Regions from separate parts of the Bradyrhizobium sp. USDA 4506 genome, predicted to be linked through region 1. Evidence: predicted binding sites of a transcription regulator. Region 1 holds the regulator's gene; each other region holds the start of a gene.
What was found. The regulator LexA, encoded in region 1, represses DNA repair genes until DNA is damaged. The targets are predictions, from matches to a motif close to TGTTCNNNNTGTGTTCNG.
Positions count from the first base shown of each region.

Region 2: the regulator LexA is predicted to act here: its motif matches at 2,478-2,495, upstream of ACVIHF_RS41400 (ribonuclease T2 family protein).
Region 3: the regulator LexA is predicted to act here: its motif matches at 2,616-2,633, upstream of ACVIHF_RS31990 (ATP-dependent Clp protease adaptor ClpS).
Region 4: the regulator LexA is predicted to act here: its motif matches at 1,874-1,891, upstream of ACVIHF_RS35125 (YifB family Mg chelatase-like AAA ATPase).

Region 1 is NZ_JBSSBM010000002.1:2,998,177-3,003,938, reverse strand. Features, by position in the region: partial or broken gene ACVIHF_RS16295 (ComEC/Rec2 family competence protein) at 1-30, shown strand, start outside; gene ACVIHF_RS16290 (hypothetical protein) at 27-254, opposite strand; gene ACVIHF_RS16285 (hypothetical protein) at 400-828, opposite strand; gene lexA (transcriptional repressor LexA) at 1,085-1,789, opposite strand; gene ACVIHF_RS16275 (molybdopterin molybdotransferase MoeA) at 2,033-3,244, opposite strand; gene ACVIHF_RS16270 (HAD family hydrolase) at 3,271-3,897, opposite strand; gene ACVIHF_RS16265 (hypothetical protein) at 4,351-4,506, opposite strand; gene ACVIHF_RS16260 (serine hydroxymethyltransferase) at 4,594-5,762, opposite strand, start outside.
Region 2 is NZ_JBSSBM010000002.1:8,329,272-8,335,033, forward strand. Features, by position in the region: gene ACVIHF_RS41390 (cold-shock protein) at 178-390, opposite strand; gene ACVIHF_RS41395 (23S rRNA (adenine(2030)-N(6))-methyltransferase RlmJ) at 652-1,512, opposite strand; gene ACVIHF_RS41400 (ribonuclease T2 family protein) at 1,748-2,434, opposite strand; gene ACVIHF_RS41405 (hypothetical protein) at 2,549-3,025, opposite strand; gene ACVIHF_RS41410 (hypothetical protein) at 3,192-3,491, shown strand; gene ACVIHF_RS41415 (DUF3617 domain-containing protein) at 3,535-4,065, shown strand; gene ACVIHF_RS41420 (TonB-dependent siderophore receptor) at 4,956-5,762, shown strand, end outside.
Region 3 is NZ_JBSSBM010000002.1:6,321,953-6,327,714, forward strand. Features, by position in the region: gene ACVIHF_RS31985 (mechanosensitive ion channel family protein) at 2-2,347, opposite strand; gene ACVIHF_RS31990 (ATP-dependent Clp protease adaptor ClpS) at 2,662-4,392, shown strand; gene ACVIHF_RS31995 (tetratricopeptide repeat protein) at 4,400-5,762, opposite strand, start outside.
Region 4 is NZ_JBSSBM010000002.1:6,998,968-7,004,729, reverse strand. Features, by position in the region: gene ACVIHF_RS35130 (TonB-dependent siderophore receptor) at 1-1,219, opposite strand, end outside; gene ACVIHF_RS35125 (YifB family Mg chelatase-like AAA ATPase) at 1,943-3,481, shown strand; gene ACVIHF_RS35120 (hypothetical protein) at 3,601-4,122, shown strand; gene ACVIHF_RS35115 (response regulator) at 4,226-5,762, shown strand, end outside.

The sequences.
Region 1 (5,762 bases):
GCCGAGACCGATCTGCAGGGCGATGATTAGCCGTGGTCCGGCGAGGGGCCGCTCGGCAGCTCGAACAGGCCGAGATGGTATTCGTCGGAGTCGGGGCCGGCGTCGGGCTTCTTGACGAGGGTGAAGGAAGCCTCGGGAAATTGCTCCCAGACTTTCAGGTCGTCGGCCGTTACCGTCAGCCAACCGAACCGGAACATGTAGCGGCCCGGTTCCGTGACGCGTCCAGCCTTTTGCCATGTGACCTTATCGACCACCGCGCACGTCCTCCGTGCCCGATGATGCGCCAAGGCGCCGGCCGACGCAAATCTCCTTCTGCGCCCCGGAAGCGGGAGTCCGGGGTCGCCCGAAATTGCTTAGGTCATCCGCCGCCGAACAGCTCATTCCGCGGCGACGATGCGCTCAACCCAAAAACAGCGTTGCGAATGCGGAGGGCCGCCGCTCCACAACCTTCGGCTTCTGCTCGACCGGCGGATGCAGCGCCGGCAATTGCAGCACGCTAACGCGCTGTCCCTCGACCAGCTGGGTCACCAGCACATGGCTGCCGTCGGGGAATTCGACCGCGTCATGATGCCGATCAGGCACGTCGGGCTCGACTTCGTTGAACACGCCGACGCGATAGTTCAGCGTCTTGGTCCAGATCCAGCGGCTGTCGTAGCGAACGTTCTCGGCGAAAGCGAGCTCGGTGCCCGGCAGCATGCAGACCGCGACAGTGGGGTCATTCTCCGAAGCAAAGCCGCGGGTCGACGTGCCGCGGAACGTCGTCGTGATCAGCGTCTCTCCGACAATGGCGGGGCGCGATGCCACGGCGTGCAGACTATAGTCACACATCGGATGGCTCCTCATTTCGAGGTAGCGACCCGTGCCTCTCCTTGAGGCATTAGGGCCTCTACCAGAGTGGACGATAGCGAACGAGCGTCTGCTCGTTTCTGGGCGATTGTACGACTGGTCCGAGATCGCTCCGATCACAAACACGCGACGCTGCGCGAGAGGTATCGGAGCGCATCGGGCAGGCCGTACGCTACACTATCATGCAAGGAACGATCCGACGTGTTGCTCGTTCCCGGCCGCCGCAAGTATTTGCAATTCAGTATTTGCGATAAAGGCCGATCAGCTTGCCCTGGATGCGGACCCGGTTCGGCGGCAGGATGCGCACTTCATAGGCGGTGTTGGCCGGCTCGAGCGCGATCGATGCGCCGCGGCGGCGGAAGCGCTTCAGGGTGGCTTCCTCCTCGTCGATCAGCGCCACCACGATGTCGCCGGTATTGGCGACGTCGTTGCGCTGGATCAGCGCCATGTCGCCGTCGAGGATGCCGGCATCGACCATCGAGTCGCCGCGCACCTCGAGCGCATAGTGCTCGCCGGCACCGAGCATGTCGGGCGGCACGCTGATGGTGTGGCTGCGGGTCTGCAGCGCCTCGATCGGCGTACCGGCGGCGATCCGGCCCATCACGGGGACCGCGACCGGACGGTTGCCGTCGTCCTCGGCAATCGGCGGCGTGCTGGCGCGCCGGCCGAGGGTGCCTTCGATGACGCTGGGCGTGAAGCCGCGGCGGCCGTTGCCGCCGCCGGCCGAGAGTTCGGGCAGCTTGATGACCTCGATGGCGCGGGCGCGGTTCGGCAGGCGGCGGATGAAGCCGCGCTCCTCCAGCGCAGTGATCAGGCGGTGGATACCGGACTTCGAGCGCAGGTCGAGCGCATCCTTCATCTCGTCGAAGGAGGGCGGTACGCCGGCCTCTTTCAGACGTTCATTGATGAAACGCAGTAGTTCGTACTGTTTGCGCGTGAGCATCTCGAGTATTCCCCCGGTTGATAGCGTCGTTCGATTCCGAGACTCTTCTGGTGGGGCCTGCAGGCCGGGCCTGACCTCAGGAGCATGTGCTCGATGCACCTGCTTCCACGCGGCTTCCCGATTGTAGACACCAGTACTCGAAACAAATCATGAACGGACACTATATGTTCGATATGTGTTCCGCAACCACTTAATTTCCGGTGAACGTGTCGGGCAACGCACAATCGGCGGGGCGCGAAAACCCTATTCGGGCAGTGTCAGGATCTCGCATTCGCTGCCTTCGACGGCCGCCGCCGCGAACGGCGGGCGCACGAGAAGTGCCCGTGCCGCAGCGAGATTCCCGAGCAGCGACGAGTCCTGCTGCGTCACCGGCGTTGCGATCAGCGTGCCGTCCTCGCGCGCTTCGAGACGCGCACGCAGATAGTCCTCGCGCTGGTCGTTGGCTGCGAGGTCGCGGCCGAGCAGGGCGCTCGCGCGGCGATGATGAATCACTTTCCGGCCGCTCAGCGCCCGAATCAACGGCACCAGGAACAGGAAGGCGCAGACATAGGACGACACCGGATTGCCGGGCAGACCGATCACCCGCATCGCGCCGAGCCGGCCATGCATCATCGGCTTGCCGGGCCGCATCGCAATCCGCCAGAACGCCATCTCGACGCCCTCGGCTTCCAGCGACCGCTTGACGAGATCGTGGTCGCCGACCGAGGCGCCGCCTGTCGTGATGAGGACATCGGCGCCGGCCTCGCGTGCCCGGCGGATGCCCGCCGTGGTCGCCTCTGCCGTGTCGGCGGCAACGCCGAGGTCGACGGTCTCGGCGCCTTCGGCGCGCGCCAGCGCTCGCAGCGCGTAGCCGTTGGAATAGACGATCTGGCCGGGACCGGGCTGCGAGCCCGGCATCACCAGCTCGTCGCCGGTCGCCAGCACCGCGACCTTCGGGCGGCGGCGCACCGCAAGTTCCGGATAGTTCATGGCGGCCGCCAGCGACAGCGCGCGGTCGGACAGGCGGCTGCCGCCGGCGAGCAGCACCTCGCCCTCACGGAAGTCGACCCCAGCCGGGCGGATGTGCCGCCCGACGCTGGCGGCCTCCGTGATCGTGATGTGGTCGCCGTCGACGGCGGTGTCCTCCTGGATGATCACCGCGTCGGCGCCATTGGGGATCACGCCGCCGGTGAAGATCCGCACCGCCTCGCCGGCGCCGACCGTCCGCTCGAACGGCCGGCCGGCGGCGACTTCGCCGATCACCTTGAGCCGGGCCTTTAGATCAGCCGCATCGGCGGCGCGCACCGCATAGCCGTCCATCGCCGACATCGGCTGCGGCGGCTGGGTGCGGAGCGCCGCGAGGTCGTGCGCAAGCGTGCGGTGGTAGGCGGCATCGAGCGCGACCATCTCCTCCGGCAGCGGTTCGGCGCCGGCGAGGACGGCGGACAGGGCATCGGCAACCGGCATCAGGGCCACGCTCAGAGCTCCTCAATTCTTAATGTTCAAATTCCAAGTGCGGTCAAAGCCCTTGCCACGTCATCCGTCGACGTCACGTGGATAGCATGAAGGCCGCGCGCCCGCGCACCTTCGATATTGGCGGCCAGGTCGTCGAAGAACAGGATCCGCGACGCCGGCACGCCGATGGCTTTTACCACATGATCGTAGGCCTCGGCGTCGGGTTTGCGGAAGCCGATGCTCGAGGACAGGAAGACGTTGCGGAAATGGCTGAGCAGCTCGGCATGGGTGACCGAGAAATGCGCGACATGGGCCGGATTGGTGTTGGAGAAGGCGTAGAGCGGCATCCGCTTGGCGGCCGCCGCGAGCAGCGGGGCGATGCCCGGCATCTCGCCGGTGAAGATCGCGTTCCAGCCTTCGAGGAACTGGGCGTCCGTGATGTTGATGCCGAGCGTCCGGCGCAGATTCTCGAAGAATGCCGCGTCGTCGATCCGGCCGATCTCATGATGCTTGAAACTGTCGTCGACGACAAAGCGCGTGGCGAGCTCGGCGGGCGCACAGCCGGCATGCTGCGCCCAGTGCGCCATCACCTTGTCAAAGTTGATGTCGAGCACGACGCGGCCGATATCGAACAGCAGCACGTCGACGGAGTTGGGAGAGAATTGCGAGGTCATTGCGTGAAACCGTGTACGAGAATTGCGGGCAGGCGGCAATGTCCTCGATTTCAGTGACCGGTGTGTGGATTGTGCGTGGCGTTGCATTCATCGCGAGACTGTTCCCGCGCACACCGTCGTCCCGGCGAAGGCCGGGACCCATAACCACAGGGTTGGGTTGTTGAGAGGAAGCTGTGGCCCCAGCGTCGCGCAACAATTGAGATTTGGGGTAATGGCTCCCGGCCTTCGCCGGGACGACGGCGGGTGTCGTCGCTTGTGCGTCAAACATCCGCATTCTCGCGACATGATCTGTCCGAGCCTTGCTCTTTTCACCCTATATTTTTGCTGCGGGGCTTGGCTTGCCGCGTCGGGCAACTCAGTGGCACGCACGCACGAGCTTTCAGCGCACCAAGCGACTTGATGCTTGCCGCGGCCTGACGCCCGCGGTGGCTTGGTGCCCGCCGGACGTAGCTCTCACAGCCTGGACAGTGCCAAGCCGAGGTAACCGATCAGCGCACCGGTGCTGAGAATGATGACGACGAGCGCCTGTTCCGAGCGTGCTTGCAAGGTTTTCCGGGTCACGGCGTTGGACGCTCCGTCTTCGAGATCATGCGGTCCAACGAACAGCATCAATTTCCGTTCCGGTCCTTCCCCCGGGAACCTTCACGACCTGCCGAGTGACGCGACGAATGCGGAACAGGAATGCGGGTCGGCCGCCTATGAGGGCGGTGCGATCCCCGGAACGGGGAAAGCGCGGCACATCTCGACGCTGTTCGACCTCAGTCGCTTGACGACCGCTGCATCTCCCTTCGACCGGAGGGATTCCGCAGTGAGTTCGGCGATCAGGCGCATTTCGGGCTCGCCCATGCCGCGCGTGGTCGCCGCCGGCGTCCCGAGGCGGATGCCGCTCGGCCTGAGCGGCGGCCGCGGATCGTCGGGAATGATCTGCTTGTTTGCGGTGATCCCGACGGCGTCGAGAATGTTCTCGGCCGCGCCGCCGTCCAGGCCGACGCTGGCCACCGTATCCACAACCATCATGTGATTGTCGGTTCCGCCGGTGATCAACGTCATGCCGCGTTCCATCAACGCTTCGGCCAGGACCTTCGCGTTGCGCATGACCAGTCTTGCATAGGCCTGAAAATCGGACGTCGATGCCTTCTTCAGCGTGACCGCGGTTCCGGCCACAACGTTCATGTGCGGACCTCCCTGCAGTCCCGGAAACACCGACGCGTCGATCTTGCCGGCGAACTCCCGGCGACAGAGAACGATGCCGCCGCGCGGCCCGCGAAGCGTCTTGTGCGATGTCGTCGTCATCACGTCGAAACCCGCATCGAGCGGATTGCGCAAGGCGTTGCCGGCGATCAGGCCGCCGTAATGGCTGACGTCGGCCATGGTCAGCGCACCCACCTCATCGGCAATGCTCTTGAAGGACGCATAATCCAGATCGCGCGGATAAGAGCTGTAGCCGCACAGCACCAGCTTCGGACGGACGTGCCGGGCCATGGCGCGGAGCTCATCGAAATCGATGGCGCCGCCGTTTGACGGCTGCGTCTTGTAGCGGGCGAAGTTGAAGAGCCGCCCCATGTGCGACACCGGCGCGCCATGGGTGAGATGGCCGCCGTGTGACAGGTCCATCGCCAAGATCGTATCGCCGGGCTGCAGCAGGCCGAGATACACGGCCTGGTTCATTGGCGACCCGGACAGAGGCTGAACGTTGGCATGTTCGGCGCGAAACAGCGCGCAAGCGCGCTGTCGGGCAAGGTTCTCTATCTGGTCGGTAAATTCCTGGCCGCCGTAATAGCGGCGTCCCGGATAGCCCTCGGAATACTTGTTGGTGAACACCGATCCGAGCAGCTCGAGCACCTCGGGATAGGTGTAGTTCTCCG
Region 2 (5,762 bases), 5.3 Mb from region 1:
CATGCCGCGGCGTCCGCGAATCCAATCGGTGGGCCGCACGTGTGGGATATGCGGCACCGCCAGTCGCGTCCGCATCATGCAGGTGGTCATCCAGCGAGCGCTAGCCGCGCTCGGCAGTCAACTCACACGCAACGCCTCATTCGGTGTTCATCCCGAGCCGCGCATCGCGAGCGCTCGTCATGAGACCACCAGGTTGACCGCCTTCGGGCCCTTGCCCTTCTTGTCGGGCTCAACCTCGAACGTAATGCGTTGTCCTTCAGTCAGGTCCTTCAATCCTGCACGCTCGACGGCTGTGATGTGAACGAACACATCGCGGCCGCCATCATCAGGCTTGATGAAGCCGTAGCCACGCTCTCCGTTGAAGAACTTGACTGTCCCAGTCATGGCCATCGGGAAACTCCTCCCCCGTATTGCTCCACCGCTACGCGCACGCCGCGTAGCGGTTGACCGACATTCGCTTGTCGGAAGCTTGGCCACCTGAACAGGCCGGCGTCACGCCGCCGGTCCGCCTGGATTTTATTTCGGCCTTGTCACTCCGCCGCAACCATTCGCGGAAGCGGAACGTAAAGCCAGTCGTAACAGGATGAGCATAATACGGTTCCGCGCAAATTGCCTATGCTCAAAATTGAACTTTTCAGTAGGAGGTGTCGATCATGGTTTAGGCGTCTCGAGTCTGAAGCGTCCCGCGCCGCCTTGACCGAGCGGCTTCTCGAGTTCGGGCAGGATGATCTTCAACTCATTCGCCAGCGTCCACGGCGGATTCACCAGCAAAAGCCCTGTGGAAACGAGGCCTGCGCCTGCTTCTTGCGGTGCCACACTGAATTCCAATCGCAGGCATTTGCCGGCGGGCCGGCTGCTTGCTGCTGCAGCGGCCACACTGCGCGTTAGCTCGTCGGTGGCTCTCCGGGTTTTTACGGGGTACCACAAAAGATACGAGCCGGTCGGCCACTTCGCGTACGCTTCCGTGAAAGCACTGGCCAGCCGCTCGAACTCGTCCTTCGCTTCGAACGGCGGATCGATCAGCACCAGGCCGCGCCGTTCGTTCGGCGGCACGAATGCGGGCAGCGCCATCCAGCCGTCGAGATCGACGACGCGCGCTTGCGCGTCGCGTCGCAAGGCGTCGATCAGTTGTTTGCGCGCCGTCGGTTCGATCTCGCAGGCGGTGAGGCGATCTTGCGGACGCAGCAGCGCCCGCGCGATCAACGGCGAACCAGGATAGGCTTTCAGGTCGCCTTTCGGATTGAATGCTCTGACGATGTCGAGATAGGGCGCGATCAGCGGCAATGCCTGGTCGGAGAGCCGCGCCTGCATCAGCCGGGCGATGCCGGTGAGCCATTCGCCGCCGCGCTGCGCTTCGCTCGACGTCAAATCATAGAGGCCGGCGCCGGCATGGGTGTCGATGACGCGGAACGGCGCCGGCTTGTCCTGCAGATAGGTGAGCATGCGCACCAGCACGATGTGCTTGATGACGTCGGCAAAGCTGCCGGCATGAAAGGCGTGACGGTAGTTCATGTGATGATCGTGCTGCGCTCCCAAAGAGTGCGCATGTTGTACTCGTCATGCCCGGGCTTGTCCCGGCCTTCGCTAAAGCTTCGGCGGGGTTAACGTGCGGGCTCGGCGAAGCCTTGGCGTAGCCGGCTCCCGGGCATCTGCGCCTTATCCTGCTTGTTTCACGATGGCGCAGGTGGCCGGGGCGTTCTGCGCGACGACGCGCAGCGCGGGTCTGCCGGCCATGACGCAGAGAGTTTCAGCCGCCGCGAACCGGCGGCATCAGCACCTGATCGCGGCGGCAGGCGCGGCGATCGATTTCCTCGCAGGAGCGGAATTGCAGATCCTTGCTGAGGCAGATCCGCACCTCGCTGAGCCGCTTGCTGTCACAGGTCACCGAGATCGCGGAGTTGCTGAGGCCCGGATTGACCTTGATGAACGCCGTTTCCAGCTCGTCGGGTGCGACCGTCTTCGGCTCCGACAATTGCAGGAATTCCTCGGGGATCTTCACCGTGGCGCGGGCCTTGCGGATGGCTTCGAAATAGGCGCGTTCGCCGAGACCGGAGCAGGTGCCGTGCTTGTCCCACTCGTTGTAGATCAGCCCGGGCGCCGGCATCAGGTCGAGCATCGAGCTCATGATGCTGCGGGCGAGTCGCGGCGAGGGCCGCTGGCAGTATTCCGGAAAGCCCCGCTCATATTGCGGCCAGAGGCCGTGCACCACGAAGGAATAGGGCCGTCCGCCGCACTGCGCCTGCGTGCCGCGGCCGTTGTTGCCGCGCTCGCTCGCCGCCTCGCAGAACGAGGGCGACCACGACAGCGACAGCACGTAGAAATCGAACTCACCGGGCGCATTCTGGCGGCGATCCTGGGCCGACGCCCCGACCGCACCGCACAGAATAATAGCAACCGAAATCAAAAATCGGGAAATCGTGTCCAACCGAGGCATCAAATGCTCCCCTCACTCGACCGCCCGGAGCCTAGCAGGCCGCGAGAACATTTCAAGAACAAAAAGCCGCCGTCCAAATGGCGGCGGCTCCTGCTTGAGCAGTCTGGTCGGAGATCAGGGCCGGGCGGCCTTGCAGGACGGGTTATAGGCCCAGTTGCGGTCGAGCCCCGCGACGCACCATTCGACGCCCTGATTGATGCTGGCAAAGCCGCCATCCTCGATGATCGAATAGTGCACCTTGCGCACCTTGCCGTCGCTCAGCATCGCCTCGCCCGTGCAATAACGGCGCGGAATATTGTCGGACTGCCAGGGACGGAAGGCGGTTTCGTGAATCCCGTTGAAGCCGGTGATCACGAGCGGCGAATTCCAGAAGGTGGCTTCCTTTTCCTGGAATTGCGTGCTGATGACCGTCAGGGCCTTCTCGCATGGGGCCACATTGCCGTCATAGCGCGGGCCGGACAGCCAGAAGTTCATTTCGAGCGGATTGGCGGCCTGGGCCGTACCCCCGAAAGCCAGCAGGCCGACCACGAGTGCGGCGCCGAGGCCGAGCTTGCGGCCGAGTTTATTGCGGGAGTTGAACAGGTTGCGCATGGGAATCCACCCGATTATCCGATGCCGCGGACGGTGCCGCGAAGCCCCGGCAAGGTCAAGTGCAGGGCGGCAACACCTGCGGAGAAGTCCACTTTGGGGAGCCGGCTCGTTCTTTTCACGGTCGCCGGCGCACTCTATGTTGGCTCGAAGCGAAATGGAGTCTGCGATGCGAAGGAAATTGGCCGCGTGCCTGGTTGCCGTTTGCGGGATGCTGGCCGTTGTGCCGGCGCGGGCGGATTGGATGCAGCCGGTACCGCCGTTCAAGGGCAATGATACCGGCGGTATCATCGCCTATACGCTGGCGACCCAGAGCGACGCCCGGCAACTCGCAGTCGATCACTGCGCCTCCTACGGCAAGGTGGTTAAGTTCCTTGCGATGCAGAACTATCCGGGCGGCTACATCTCTTTCGCCTGTCGCTGGGTGCCCTATGGCGCAGCCCAGAGGCCGCTGCGCACGCTCTACTGAGCGCGCACCGGATCTTTCGATCGTTCAGCCGGGAGCCGACCGCATGACCCGACAGCTTGCCTTGCTTGGTTCGGCTGTGTGCCTTGTCCTGTCCGCTGGCGCCGCAAGTGCCGTCGACCTGCCGATCCGCAAGGCCGGTCTGTGGGAGATGAAGATGGTGCGCACCGGCGGGCCGATGCCCGAAATCACCATGCAGCACTGCACCGACGAGACCACCGACAAGGAGATGAGCGCGGCGGCCTCGCCGATGGCCAAGGAAGTCTGCTCGAAGCAGGATATCCAGAAGACCGCGACCGGCTATGTCAGCGACAGCGTCTGCAGCGTCGCCGGCATGACGATGCAGAGCCATGCCGAGATCGTCGGCGATTTTAATTCCGCCTACACGGTGAAGAGCGCCTCCCATGCCGAGGGCGGCGCGGCCGGCTCGCGCGACACCACGATGACCATCGAGGCGAAATGGCTCGGCGCCTGCAAGAGCGACCAGAAGGCCGGCGACATCATCATGCCCGGCGGCATGAAGATGAACGTCAAGGACATGGAAAAGCTGAAGGGCCTCCTGCCCAAGCAGAAGTAGCGCGCAGCGCATCCGGCTGTTGCCGCGCGCCTGAATGCATCGCCTCGCACGCTGAGAGGCTGCGCCGCTTGCCGCACCATCATTTCGAGTAGCTCGCGACGAAAATGCGGAGCAACCTTGCGCTGACGCGATGCGCAATCCATCTGATCCTTCCCGTCACCCCCAGGGCTATCGCATATGCCCCTTGGCGACCGCGCAAGTGCTTGGCCTCGTGGTTCGAGACGCGCCGCAAGCGGCGCTCCTCACCATGAGGGTCTACTATTGTGCCGCAGAACAAGACCTCATCCTGAGGAGCCCGCCGAAGGCGGGCGTCTCGAAGGATGGCCACGAGCACGCCGCCACGAAATGCGATAGCCTTTGCGCGGAGATGACGGTTCACCGCGTTCGTGCGCTCCTTGGCGCGCGATGACGTCGACGGGATGCAACATCATTGAATGATCGCCGCGTGCTCCCGCGTTCGAGACTCTCTGCGAGAGACGACGCGCATCGCATTCGTCGTGTCGAAAGCCTGACGCGCCAACATGTCGTTTTGAATCGTTCCAGTGATGCGCATCTTGAATCACTCCAGTGTTGCGCTTCGTTGCTGCTTCCATCGATTCTATTTTGCGCGTGTGGAATTTCGATCATCCCGCCGATAGAAGTCCGCCCCAATCGATGTCGGCCTTGTCGCAAACGCGACTCGATCGATGTCGGCGTAAGGCAATGTGGGGATTTGTTCGGTGGGAACGGCTTCGTTGCGGAGCAAGCGCGGCTTGCTCGCATCAACGGCTGCGATCAATGCGGCGCTACTCGGTTCGGTCATACTTGTGCCAATGGGTGCAGACGTCGCCAGCGCTCAGGCGCAGACAAGTCCTCCGCAGAGCAATGTCAGCGAACTTCCCGCAGTGACGGTGGATGAACCTGGCGCCGCAAGGAAGCGCGGTGCCGTCGTTTCAAGCCAGAACACCAGGACTTCGCGCGCGGTCGCGGCGAACCGGCGCCGCAGTGCCGCGGCGCCCGCCCGGAGCCAGGCTCCGCGGTCGCAAGGCACAGGAGGCGCGATCGGTACGACCACGGGGTACGTCGCAACCGCGAGCACGGCCGGCACCAAGACCAGCACAGCGCTGATCGAAACGCCGCAGTCGCTTTCGGTCGTGACGCAAAAGGAGCTAAGGGATCGCAACGTTCAGACGCTCAAGGACGCCGTCAGCTACACGCCCGGCGTGACGACCACGGCGTTCGGCTATGATCCAAGGTTCGATAGTTTCTACATCCGTGGCTTCGACGCGACCTATACAGGGATCTATCGCGACGGCCTGCGCCACGGCGGCGGCAACTTCGCAATTCCCAAGATCGAACCTTACGGTCTCGACAGCGTGTCGATCCTCCGCGGACCAGCCTCGGGCCTCTATGGCCTCGGCTCTCCGGGAGGCATCGTGGATGTCACGACCAAGCGGCCGCCGTTGACGGCATTCGGTGAGGTGCAGCTGCAGGGCGGCACCTACGACCGTTACCAGGGCAGTTTCGATGTCGGTGGTCCGGTGCCCGGCAGCGATCAGCTGTACTACCGGCTGACGGGCCTGCTTCGCGACGCAAAGACCTGGTACCCCGGCAACGACGACGATCGCGCCTATATCGCGCCGGCGCTGACCTGGCGGCCGGACGCCGACACGTCCTTCACCATCCTCAGCGAATATCAAAAGAGCCGAACCGCCGCC
Region 3 (5,762 bases), 3.3 Mb from region 1:
ATCAGCCCGCCGCGCGGCGCGGCTGGGCGTTGGTATCGGGCTCGGAGGGTGGAGGAAGCTGCATCAGGATGGTCTGGCCCATCGAGGCGATCTCGATGCCCTCCTCCTGGAAGCGCCGTTTCATGCGGCGGTTGAACTCGCGTTGCACCGCCCAGCGGCCGCTATCGGTGCAGCGGATCTGGCCGACGATGGTCACGACCGAGCCGTCGACCTTGTCGACGCCCCACAATTCGAGGTCGCCTCGAATGAATGCGCGATACGCCGTCTCCTGGCGCATCTGGGCGACGATGTCCTTCAGCACCTCGCCGGCGCGGTCGGTGTCCTCCTTGTAGGACACGTTGACGCTGACCGCGGCATTGCCGGCGCCGCGGCTGGAGTTGGTGATCGTGGTCACCGCGCTGAACGGCACCACGTGCACCGAGCCGTCGCCGGCGCGCAGCCGCATGGTGCGGATCGAGACGTTCTCGACCACGCCCGAGAGGCCCGACACCGTGACGTTGTCACCGACCTGCACGGTGTTCTCGATCAGGAGGAACAGCCCGGTAATGAGGTCCTGCACCAGCTTCTGCGAGCCGAAGCCGATCGCGATGCCGACGATGCCGGCGCCGGCGAGCAGCGGCGCGACATTGACGCCGATCTCGCTGAGCGCCGTGAGGCCGACCACCGCGACGATCATGCAGAACAGCGCGGTGCGCAGCATCGGCTGGAAGGTGCGCAGGCGCGCGGCGCGGGCGTAATGCCCCTCGCGCGACAGGGTGTCGATCTGCCGGTCCATCAGCGCATTGGCGACTTCCCAGATCACGGCCGCGGCCAGCGCGGCAATGCCGATCGTCACCAGCGCCGAGATCAGGCGGCTTCCGATCTGGCCGCCATAGAACCAGACGATGGCATCGACGCCCCAGACCTCGAGCAGCGCGACGAAGCCAATGAAGGCGATCACTGCCGTGACCACCTTGCGCAGCAGCGGCAGATAGCGGTTGGCGCGGGTCTCGAGCCCCGGGAAGCGCTGGATCAGCTCCGGGCTGATGCGGAAGCCGCGATCGATCAGGCTCAGCACCACCATGGTGACGAGGCGGGTGACCAGCAGCACCGCGACGGTGCCGACGAAATACTGCAGCAGCAGCGAGTAGCCGTTGCGGATGTTGAGCGCCCACACTGCCCACAGCGCGAGGTCGAGCGCGATCGCCAGCACATGCCAGAGCGCCGCGAGCCGGTTGCGCGTCCGCGCCGCAAGCCCGGTGCGATCGGCCGGCGCGCGAATGGCGTCGGCGACCTGGCGGCGGCACTGCAGGATGATGACGACGACGAACAGATGCACGACCAGCATCACGAGCCGGATCAGCGCGGCATAGCCGGCGCGATGCAGCCCGAGCAGCAGCGCGACATTGGCAAAGGCGATGCCCGAGACGCCGACGGCGACGATGCGCCGGGCCCAGATCTCGATATAGGCCGCGGTTTCGGCACGGACGCGGAACAGGCCGAACGGTCCCGCCAGCGCGCGCACCGCGCAGATCAAGACGCGCGAGAACACATAGGCGTTGACGACGGCAAGGATCACGAGCCGCGTGGTCGACTGATCGCCGATCTCGGTGCCGAGCAGCGCGGTGGCGATGCCGCCGAATACGACGACCGGCAGCAATTCAAGTAGCAGGCGTCCAAGCACGAAGGGCAGCCGGACCAGCGACTGCCAGGCCCGCGCCAGGCTGAGCCGGCGCCGCTGCAACTCGGGCGCCGGCGTGACGTCGGCAACCGACGACGGCGGATCGACGCTGGCGAGCGTCTGCACCGGCATGCGCGCGGTCTGCGGCAGCCGCGCTTCCAGGAACGCGACCGGCCGCTTGATCAGGCGGAACACCACCCATTCGGCGGCCAGCGCGCAGCCGAACACCAGCGCCAGCTTCCAGGCGATATCGATCAAGAGGCCATAGGCGACCGGATCATTGGCGGTGCGCACGAACCAGTAATAGAACGCCGGGAAATGTGTCAGCGTGCGCGCGACGTCGGCGACCTCGCGCGACATCTCGCCGACCTGTTCGGACACCATCAGCAACAGCTGTGCGCCGAGGCTGTCGGCGGTGAGCGGGATCGGCGAATGCTGCTCGGGCGCAGGCGCCGGCTGCGCCGCCGCCTGCGGCGAGGCATTGGCGATGGCGCGCAGCGTGTTGATGATCTCGCCGCGCTTCTTGTCGTCCTGCAGCGTGTCGAGCGCACGTTTCGCCTGCTCGGGCGTCAGCGCGTCGCCGATAGCGGGTTGCGGCGGCGCCGGCTTGGTGGCCGGCTGCGCCAGCGCGGGAGAGACGAACAAGGTGAAGACGAGAAGCAGCGCAAGGCGAAGTTTGTGCGACACGAGGGCCTCATAAAATAACTGCGCGACCGCAAACCCTTGGGAGGAATCTGCTCTCGCGCTCGCGCCATGTCGGATACTCCTTTTCGCCCCGATGGTGTGTCGGAAGTTTGCCGCTGTGACGGCCATCTCTTGGCATTTGCCGCAACACAATCGTCACAGGCGTTGAGCCGCGTTTACACTTCCAGTGCGCGTTCCCGGCCGATCGGCTCACTACACGTCAGGGATGAGACGGCAGAATCTTTCGCTTGACGCGCAGGAGCCGCCGTGATGTTCTTATTTTGTTCTTTTGTTCCCGATTGCGTTTCGGGGGTCTCATGCACGACGTGTTTAGCGACGACGGTCCGGTGCGGCTCTTCATTCACGACGACGATGAAACCCCGCTGGAATTCGTGCAGGATTTGTTGCGTACGGTGTTTGGGAAATCCGAGCAGGAAGCCATCGCCTCCGCTGCCTTGATCGAGGCCAAGGGCGCCATTCCGTGCGGCCCCTTTCCGGGACCGGTCGCGCGAGCCATCTTCAACTCGGCGAAGTGGCTGATCCGCTCCAACGGCCAGCCGTTGATGATCACCACCGAGTCGGCCGACGCCAGCCGCCCCTGCGATCTCTGCGAAGCCCCGAGGGCCGTGACGGAGATTCTGATCTCCGGTACGACTGCGTCGCTGTGCAGCGACTGCCTGCTCGCTGCACGGCGCAGCTCGGAAGAATTGCCGGGCGAGACGTTTCGGTCCGCTTACGTTGCGCTCGACTGGCATTTCGCCGGCGTGCCACGCAACCTGATCGTGACACGGGCGCGACAGTTTCCGGGCCACATGCGCGCCGACGTTCAGGTCGCAATCGACAAGCTGTTCACCGATCCAATCCACTTCTTCGGCATCCATGAAGAATATCGCTACGAGACGCTGGACTTCGCGGCGCTGATGAAGGCCGGCCGCAATGCGCCGGCGATCGCGCCGCCGCAATATCGCGATGTCGATATCGGCGAGGCCGAGCCGGTGAAATGCCTCGCCAATGGACTATGGCTGTGCCGAACCGGCGAACTGCGCTACGCCGTGCTGCTGACCTTCCATCGCGAATATGATCACGAACCGTCGCTGCGAATCGAGCTCGCGTTGCCCGCCGGGGCGACCGGCAACGCTTTCGTGCAGCGCACTTTCGCCGAGCTGGAAGCCGCCGTGCATGCAGCGCGATCCTATCGCGGCAAGATCCTGTCGCTTGAGGATGGCGCCAATTATCGCGGACGTTCGCGTGGCTTGACCGTGCATCGCCTGCCGACGGTCGCTCGCGATGATGTGATCCTGCCGGACCGGACGCTGCGGCTGCTCGATCGCAATGTGCTCGGCTTTGTCGAAAGCCGCGATCTGCTGCGCGAGCTTGGCCAGTCGACCCGCAAGGGCATCCTGCTCTACGGCCCGCCCGGCACCGGCAAGACCCACACCATCCGCTATCTCGCCACCAACCTGCCGGATCACACCACGCTGATCATCACCGCCGAGCAGGTCGGGCTGCTCGGCGCCTATATGAACCTCGCACGGCTGCTGCAGCCGACCATGGTCGTGATCGAGGACGTCGACCTGATCGCGCGCGACCGCGAGGACATGGGCGGGCCGTGCGAGGAATCCCTGCTCAACAAGCTGCTCAACGAGATGGACGGCCTGAAGGAGGATTGCGACATCCTGTTCGTGCTGACCTCCAACCGTCCCGAAGAGCTGGAGAGCGCGCTGGCCGGCCGGCCCGGCCGCATCGACCAGGCCATCGAGGTGCCGCTGCCCGACGAGACCGGACGCGGCAAGCTGATCCGGCTCTACGGCAAGGGCCTGCCGCTCGAACAGCCCGTCATCGACGACGCCGTGCGACGCACCGAAGGCGTCAGCGCCGCCTTCATCAAGGAGCTGATGCGCCGTCTCGCCCAGGCCAGCATTGTCAGGGACGGCGGCCGCGAGGTCACCTCCTCCGACGTCGACGGCGCGGTGAACGAAATGCTGTTCGACGGCGGCCGGCTCAACGCCAAGCTGCTCGGCGGCGCGCAGGGGATGAGTGCGGGGTGATGGCCGATCACTTCGCCGCTGCCGGCAACAGCAACTCCCGCTCGCCGGCCGCAACGCGCGCAAGCTCTTCCGACACGCGCGCGAGCACGCGGTCCCAGGCCTGCGGCTTGTCCTGGCGGAACAACCGCATGGTCGGATACCAGGGCGTGTCGGCGCGGTCGCGCAGCCAGCGCCAGTCGAGCGCGTAGGGACACAACATCCAGACCGGGCGGCCAAGGGCGCCGGCGAGATGCGCCACCGAGGTGTCGACGGCGATGACGAGATCGAGCGCGCAGACGGCCGCCGCGGTGTCGGCGAAATCGCCGAGCGTCGGCGCGAGGTCGACGATACCTGCGCCAAGACGCCGCAGCACCGGAGCATCGTCCGGCCGCGGCTCCTTCTGCAGGCTGTAGAGCTGCACGCCCGATGTGACCAGCCGCGGCAGCACGGCGTCCGCCGGCAGCGAGCGCTGGCGGTCGCCCTTGTGCCTGGGATTGCCGGCCCAAACCACGCCGACCTTCAGCGCGGTCACGCCGGCGAGCGCCTCGCGCCAGCGCGCAAGCTTGCCGGCATCCGCCCGCAGATAGGATGTCGCTGCGGGAATGGTCTCGACGGTGGTGCGGAAGATCCGCGGCAGACTGAGCAGCGGCAGTTGCAGATCGAACGGCGGCAACGGCTCGCCGCGCGCGAACACCGCGACATCAGGCAGCATCGGCCGCAGCAGCGCGACCAGCGCCGGCTGCACCTGCAGAATGATCCGGCCGCCTCTGCCCGTCAGCATCGGCACATAGCGGACGAAATTGATGGCGTCGCCGAGTCCATATTCGGCAAACAGCAGCAGCGTACGTCCGGCGAGCGGCTCGCCCTGCCATTCCGGCTCGTCGAACACGGGATCGCCGTCGCTGAGCATCTTGGTCTTGCGGCGCCACCGATACTCCTCAAAGCCCTCCTCGAACTCGCCGTTCATCAGGAGGAAATGCGCGTGGTTGTAGTGCGCGAGCGGCTGCTTGGGATCGAGCGTAATCGCCCGGCGCGAGGCCACCAGCGCCGCATCGATCTCGCCGGCATTGCGCAGCGCGACCGCGAGGTTGGCGTGGCCCTTGGCATAGAGCGGCTCGAGCTCGATGGCGCGCCGATGCGCGGCGACCGCAGCCTCGACCAGGTTCTGCGCCTCGAAGATGATCCCGAGATTGGTGTGCGCGGCGGCGTAGTCCGGCTTCAGCGCCAGTGTGAGCTCCGCGCAGGCGATGGCGTCGTCGACCTGTCCGAGCTCGAACAGGCAGGCGCCGAGATTGTTGAGGATGACGTGATCGGACGGGTCGCGGGCCGAGACCTGCCGATAGATGCGGACAGCCTCCTCGCGCTCGCCCGCCTCGTGCTGCACCATCGCC
Region 4 (5,762 bases), 4.0 Mb from region 1:
GCCCGCCAAGCAGGAACGACAGCCGGCCGAGCCTGATCTGGTCCTGCAGATAGAGGCCGGCCTGCGACTGCTTGATGCCGGTGTCGTCATACGGTCCGTTGTTGGTCCAGCTGTTGGTATAGACCGGCGCGAAGACGTTGAGCTTGCCGGTGCTGTAGCTCGAGGCCATGTCGCGGAACGAGGTGTTGCGGTAATCGACGCCGAACAGCGTCGTGTGGCTCAGCATGCCGGTGACGAACTTGCCCTGCAGCTGGTTGTCGACCGCGAAGGAACCGATCGTCGAGCTGCCGCCGGCGCCGGCGCGCGACAGCAGGCCCGCGGCCTCGTCGGCCGCCGATGCATAGCCGGTGCCGTAGAAACTCTTCTGCTCGTTGTGCATCCACGAATAGCGCAGGTTCTGGCGGAACGTCAGCGCCTCGTTGAAGTCGTGCGACAGCATGTAGCCGACGGAGGATTGCTCGGTGTCGAACTGGTTGAAGCCGGGCTCGCCGACGAAGCGCGTGTTCGGAATGTAGCGGCCGTTATTGGCCCAGACGGTGCCGGACGGCGGCAGGAATTGCAGGCCCCAGCCGGTGCGTTCCTTCTGGTAGTTCGCGAGGAAGGTGATCGTGGTGTCCTCATTCGGCTTCACGGTGACGGCGGGCGCGATGAAGACGCGATTGTCCTTGGTGTAGTCGACCTGGGTCTCGCCATCGCGCGCGACGCCGGTCAGGCGCCACAGCACCGTCCCTTCCTTGTTGGCGCGGCCGCCGATATCGAACTCGCCCTGATAGCGGTTGAAGCTGCCGCCCGACAGCGACACTTCCCCGAACTCGCGCGCGGTCGGCAGCTTGCTGACATAGTTGAGGATGCCGCCGGTGCCGCTGCCGCCGAACATCGCCGACGATGGCCCCTTCAGGACCTCGAGGCGCTCGGCACCGTACGGATCGAGCCCGAGGAAGTGCACATAGTTGCTGCTCGGCAGCCGCAGGCCGTCGAGATAGAGGCCCGGCATCGTCATGTCGAAGCCGCGGATCTGCAGGCCGCCGAAGCGGGTGTCCGATCCGCCATTCACGTCGCCGCTGACGCCTGCGGTGTAGCGCAATGCCGCGCCCACCGATTCCGCACCCTGGTTCCTGATCTGGTCCGTCGTGACGACCGAGATCGATTGCGGGATTTCGATCAGCGGCGTGTCGGTCTTGGTCGCCGTGCCCGAACGCGTGGCAACGAACCCGTCCACTGGACCGCCGGCTCGCTCGCCGGCGCCGGCACCGGATCGTGCCGCCGCTGGCGGCGTCGCCTGCTGGGATCGAGCCACGCGGTTGGCGCGGCTCGCGCGTGCGGTCACCGGACGACGAACCGGTTTTGCATTCGCGGTGATCGCGCGCTGCTGAGGCGCGTCCACGCTCACCGGCGGCAGTTCCGATTGCGCGTCGGCGCGTTCGGCCGTGACGCCTGCGGCAAGGACGGCGGCGGTACACAGACCGATCGTTCGCAGCGCTGGATGTTGACGGGTGGAATGCGAAGCAAGTCGATCGATCACGCGAAGGCGCCCCTGATGTCAGCCTGGATGGATTTGTGATCCGGCTCTACAGCGCGGGGCTCGCGAGTACAGACCTCGGCAGTTGGAATAGATCGAGACTGCGCGCGCGATCAGTGTGCGATCGCTGAAACAGCGGGGAAATCGACGACGCGCTGCGACAATAAGCGCGCGATGCTCATCGTGCTGGAATGATTCTTGAGAATGATTCCTGCAGTTGTCGACGATGCGAGCTGTGTTCGATCGCGCGAGGCGCGCGTCATCGCGCGCGACGCCCGACGCTTCCGCACCGGCCGGAAGCGGATGCGCCGCGCGGTGAATTGGTACCGGGCGACCAGCCCTCGGTGTCGCGAACGTTCTTGTAATGTTCTTGCACTTGCCGCTCGGTTCCGCTACCTTCGATTGCGGAAGAATAGGGGCAGCATGGTTCAGCGCGTTTCCACCGTCGCATTCGAGGGGATCGAGGCCCGCGCGGTCGACGTGCAGGTCCAGGTTGCGCCGGGATTGCCGGCATTCGCGATCGTCGGCCTGCCCGACAAGGCGGTGTCGGAAGCCCGCGAACGCGTGCGTTCGGCGCTGATCGCCTCCGGCCTCGCGCTTCCCGCCCGCCGCATTACCGTCAACCTCGCACCCGCTGACCTGCCCAAGGAGGGCAGCCATTACGACCTGCCGATCGCGCTCGGCCTGATGGCGGCGATCGGCGCGATCCCGCCGGATGCGCTGAACGGCTTCACCGTGCTCGGCGAGCTCGGGCTCGACGGCTCGCTCGCGCCGGTGGCGGGCGTGCTGCCCGCGGCAATCGGCGCCAATTCGCGCGACGAGGGATTGATCTGCCCGGCCGCCTGCGGCTCGGAAGCCGCCTGGGCCAGTCCGGACATCCAGATCATCGCGGCAGATTCGCTGATCCAGATCGCCAACCACTTCAAGGGCACGCAGGTGCTGTCGCGGCCGCAGCCGAAGGTGCATGAGCGCGAGGAAACGCTTTTGGACCTGCGCGACATCAAGGGCCAGGAGAGCGCGAAACGCGCGCTCGAGATCGCCGCCGCCGGCGGTCATCATCTTCTGATGATCGGCTCGCCCGGCGCCGGCAAATCGATGCTGGCGGCGCGACTGCCCTCGATCCTGCCGCCGCTGTCGCCGTCGGAGCTGCTCGAAGTCTCGATGATCGCCTCGGTTGCCGGCGAGATCCGCGACGGCGCCCTGACCGCGCGACGCCCGTTCCGCAGCCCGCATCATTCCGCCAGCATGGCCGCGCTGACCGGCGGCGGCATGCGCGCCAAACCGGGCGAGATCTCGCTGGCGCATCAGGGCGTGCTGTTCCTCGACGAATTGCCGGAGTTCGATCCGCGCGTGCTGGATTCGCTGCGTCAGCCGCTGGAGAACGGCGAGGTTTCGGTGAGCCGGGCCAACCACCGCGTCACCTATCCGGCGCGCTTCATGCTGGTCGCGGCCATGAACCCGTGCCGTTGCGGCCATGCCTATGAGCCCGGCTATTCCTGCAAGCGCGGCCGGCTCGACCGCTGCACCGCCGACTACCAGATGCGGATCTCCGGCCCGCTGATGGATCGCATCGACCTGCGGATCGAGGTGCCCGCCGTGACTGCGGCTGATCTGATCCTGCCGCCGCCGGCGGAGGGATCGGCCGAGGTCGCCGACCGTGTTGCGGCCGCGCGCGACATCCAGCTCGCGCGCTATGCGGCAGCCGGCATGCCGCATGTCCGCACCAATGCGGAAGCGCCGAGCTCGCTGCTCGAGACCATCGCGCAGCCCGACGCCCATGGACAGAAGCTGCTCCGCGAGGCCGCCGACAACATGCACCTCACCGCGCGCGGCTATCACCGCGTGCTGCGGGTGGCGCGCACGCTTGCCGATCTCGACGGCGCCGAGACGATCGGCCGGCTGCATCTCGCCGAAGCGCTGTCTTATCGTGCATTGGCCGACGATTTGCGTCGCGCCGCGTGATCTCCGCCGACTTCCGGCCGGTGCCCGCCGCGTCAACGTGACAGTAACCACTCTCATTTACGCTCCGCAAACCATAAGCACCGCGATCGGCGGCAAGCTTGGGTCGAGCGAGTTGTGTCATGTTGCGTTTGAAGATTTTGACCTCGGTGGTCCCCCTTGCCGTGGCCGCGGTCCTTGCCCGCGCCGAATTCCTGCCGGGCCCCCGGCCCTGCATCGAGGTGGGCGGCGCCACGATGCAGATCGCATCGATCCCCTGGCTGGCGCAGCTTCACGTCAGCTTCACTGACGACCCCAGCCAGGCCACCGTCCGGGTCCAGATCGCCGACAGCGCCGACGCCGCCGACTTCACCGTGATCGACGACATCGACGACGCCGAGGCCGGCGCCTGCGAGAGCAGCGCGACGGCGCAGCTGATCGGGATTTCCGGCGATGCCTCGGCAACCGGCCCCGTCATCTATCTGACGCGTGATGCTGGCCCGTCCGACTACCGTGTCTTCGTGCAATCGAAGACGTTCTCGGTGCGGGATGCCGCGGCCTTGATCGTCAGCGCCCGCGCCGGACACCGCCGCCTTGAAGCCGCATCGCCCGCACCTGACACGCGCGTCCCGAACCGGGTCATGGCGGAGTTAACCCCCCGCTAACCCTGTTCTGAGGGCAGCGCGAAATGGCCACCAATTTCAAGCACTTTGCAAGCTGGCCGACGCATCGTCAGCGCCAGATCAAGCTGTTTCAGGGTCACCATTGATGGGGCGTTTCTTCCGGATCAAGTTGCGCCTTCGCCGCTTCCTCCGGCGCCATTCCTGGCTCGCGACGATCGTGCGCTCGTTCACGATCTTCTCCGTCGCGTTCGGCAGCGCCTTCGGGTTCATTTCGGGCGCGCTCTCGCAACAGAGCGGCTACGATCCCAATGCATTCGCGATCGGGGTCAGCTTCCTGTTCGCGCTCGCCTGCCTCTGGATCGTGACGCTCGGCATCCGCCTGCGGCTGATGCGCAAGCGGCTGCGCACCATCGCCATGCACAATGAAGCGATGGCCGACCGCAACTGGGAACTGCAGGAGGCCGAGCAGCGCGCCTCTACCCTGTTCGAGGCGCAGGACGATTTGATCGTGCTGCGCGACCTCGACGGGCTCATCACCTATGCCAACGATGCCTATTGCGAGCTGGCGCAGAGGCCCCGCAGCGAATTGATCGGCAGCACCGCAACGCTGAAGGTGCTCGAACAAGGCGACACCGCGCTCGAATCCAACGGCACGCGGGTCTACGACCAGAAGATCGAGGGACCGCTCGGGCCGCGCTGGATCGCCTGGCGTGAGGGCCTCGTGCGCAACGATGCCGGCGCGCCCGCGGAAATGCAGAGCGTCGGCCGCGACGTCACCGACCGCACCGAGAGCGAGCGCGCGCTCGCCGAAGCGCGCGATCAGGCCGACGCCGCCAACCGCGCCAAGTCGCGCTTCCTTGCGATGGCGAGCCACGAGATCCGCACGCCCCTGAACGGCATCATCGGCATGAGCGGATTGCTGATGGATACGCAGCTGACGCCGGAGCAGATGACCTACGTCAAGGCGGTCAAGACATCGGGCGACGCGCTGCTCGCACTGATCGAGGAGCTGCTCGACTATTCCAAGATCGAGGCCGGCAAGATCGATCTCGAACAGCGCGCGTTCGCGCTGTCCGGCCTGATCGAGGACATCACCGAGCTGCTGGCGCCGCGCGCGCAGACCAAGGGCATCGAGATCGCCGCCTATGTCGACGAACGGCTGCCGATGCAGGTGACCGGCGACGCCGCGCGGCTGCGTCAGGTGCTGCTCAATCTCGCCGGCAACGCCATCAAGTTCACCGCGACCGGTGGCGTGGCGCTGATCGTCGAGCCCGGCATCTGGCCGAACGAGATCAGCTTCCTGGTTCGCGACACCGGCATCGGCATCGCGCCGGAAGCGCAGCAGCGTATTTTCCGGGAGTTCGAGCAGGCCGACGACCGGATCGCGCGCAGCTATGGCGGCACCGGCCTCGGCCTCTCGATCAGCGACCGCATCGTCAAGCGGATGGGCGGCCGCATCACGCTCGCAAGCACGCCGGGCGCAGGCTCGACCTTCGAGGTGTCGATCCCGCTCGTCGCCGCCGATGCCGGCGAGGCCAACGGCTTCGCCGCGCCCGACTTGACGGCACAGTCGATCATGCTGGTGGCGCCACACAGCATCGAGGTCTCGCTGATCTCGCGGCGGTTGCAGCGCTGGGGCGCACAGACCTGCATCGTGTCGGATGCCAACGTCGCCGAGGCGC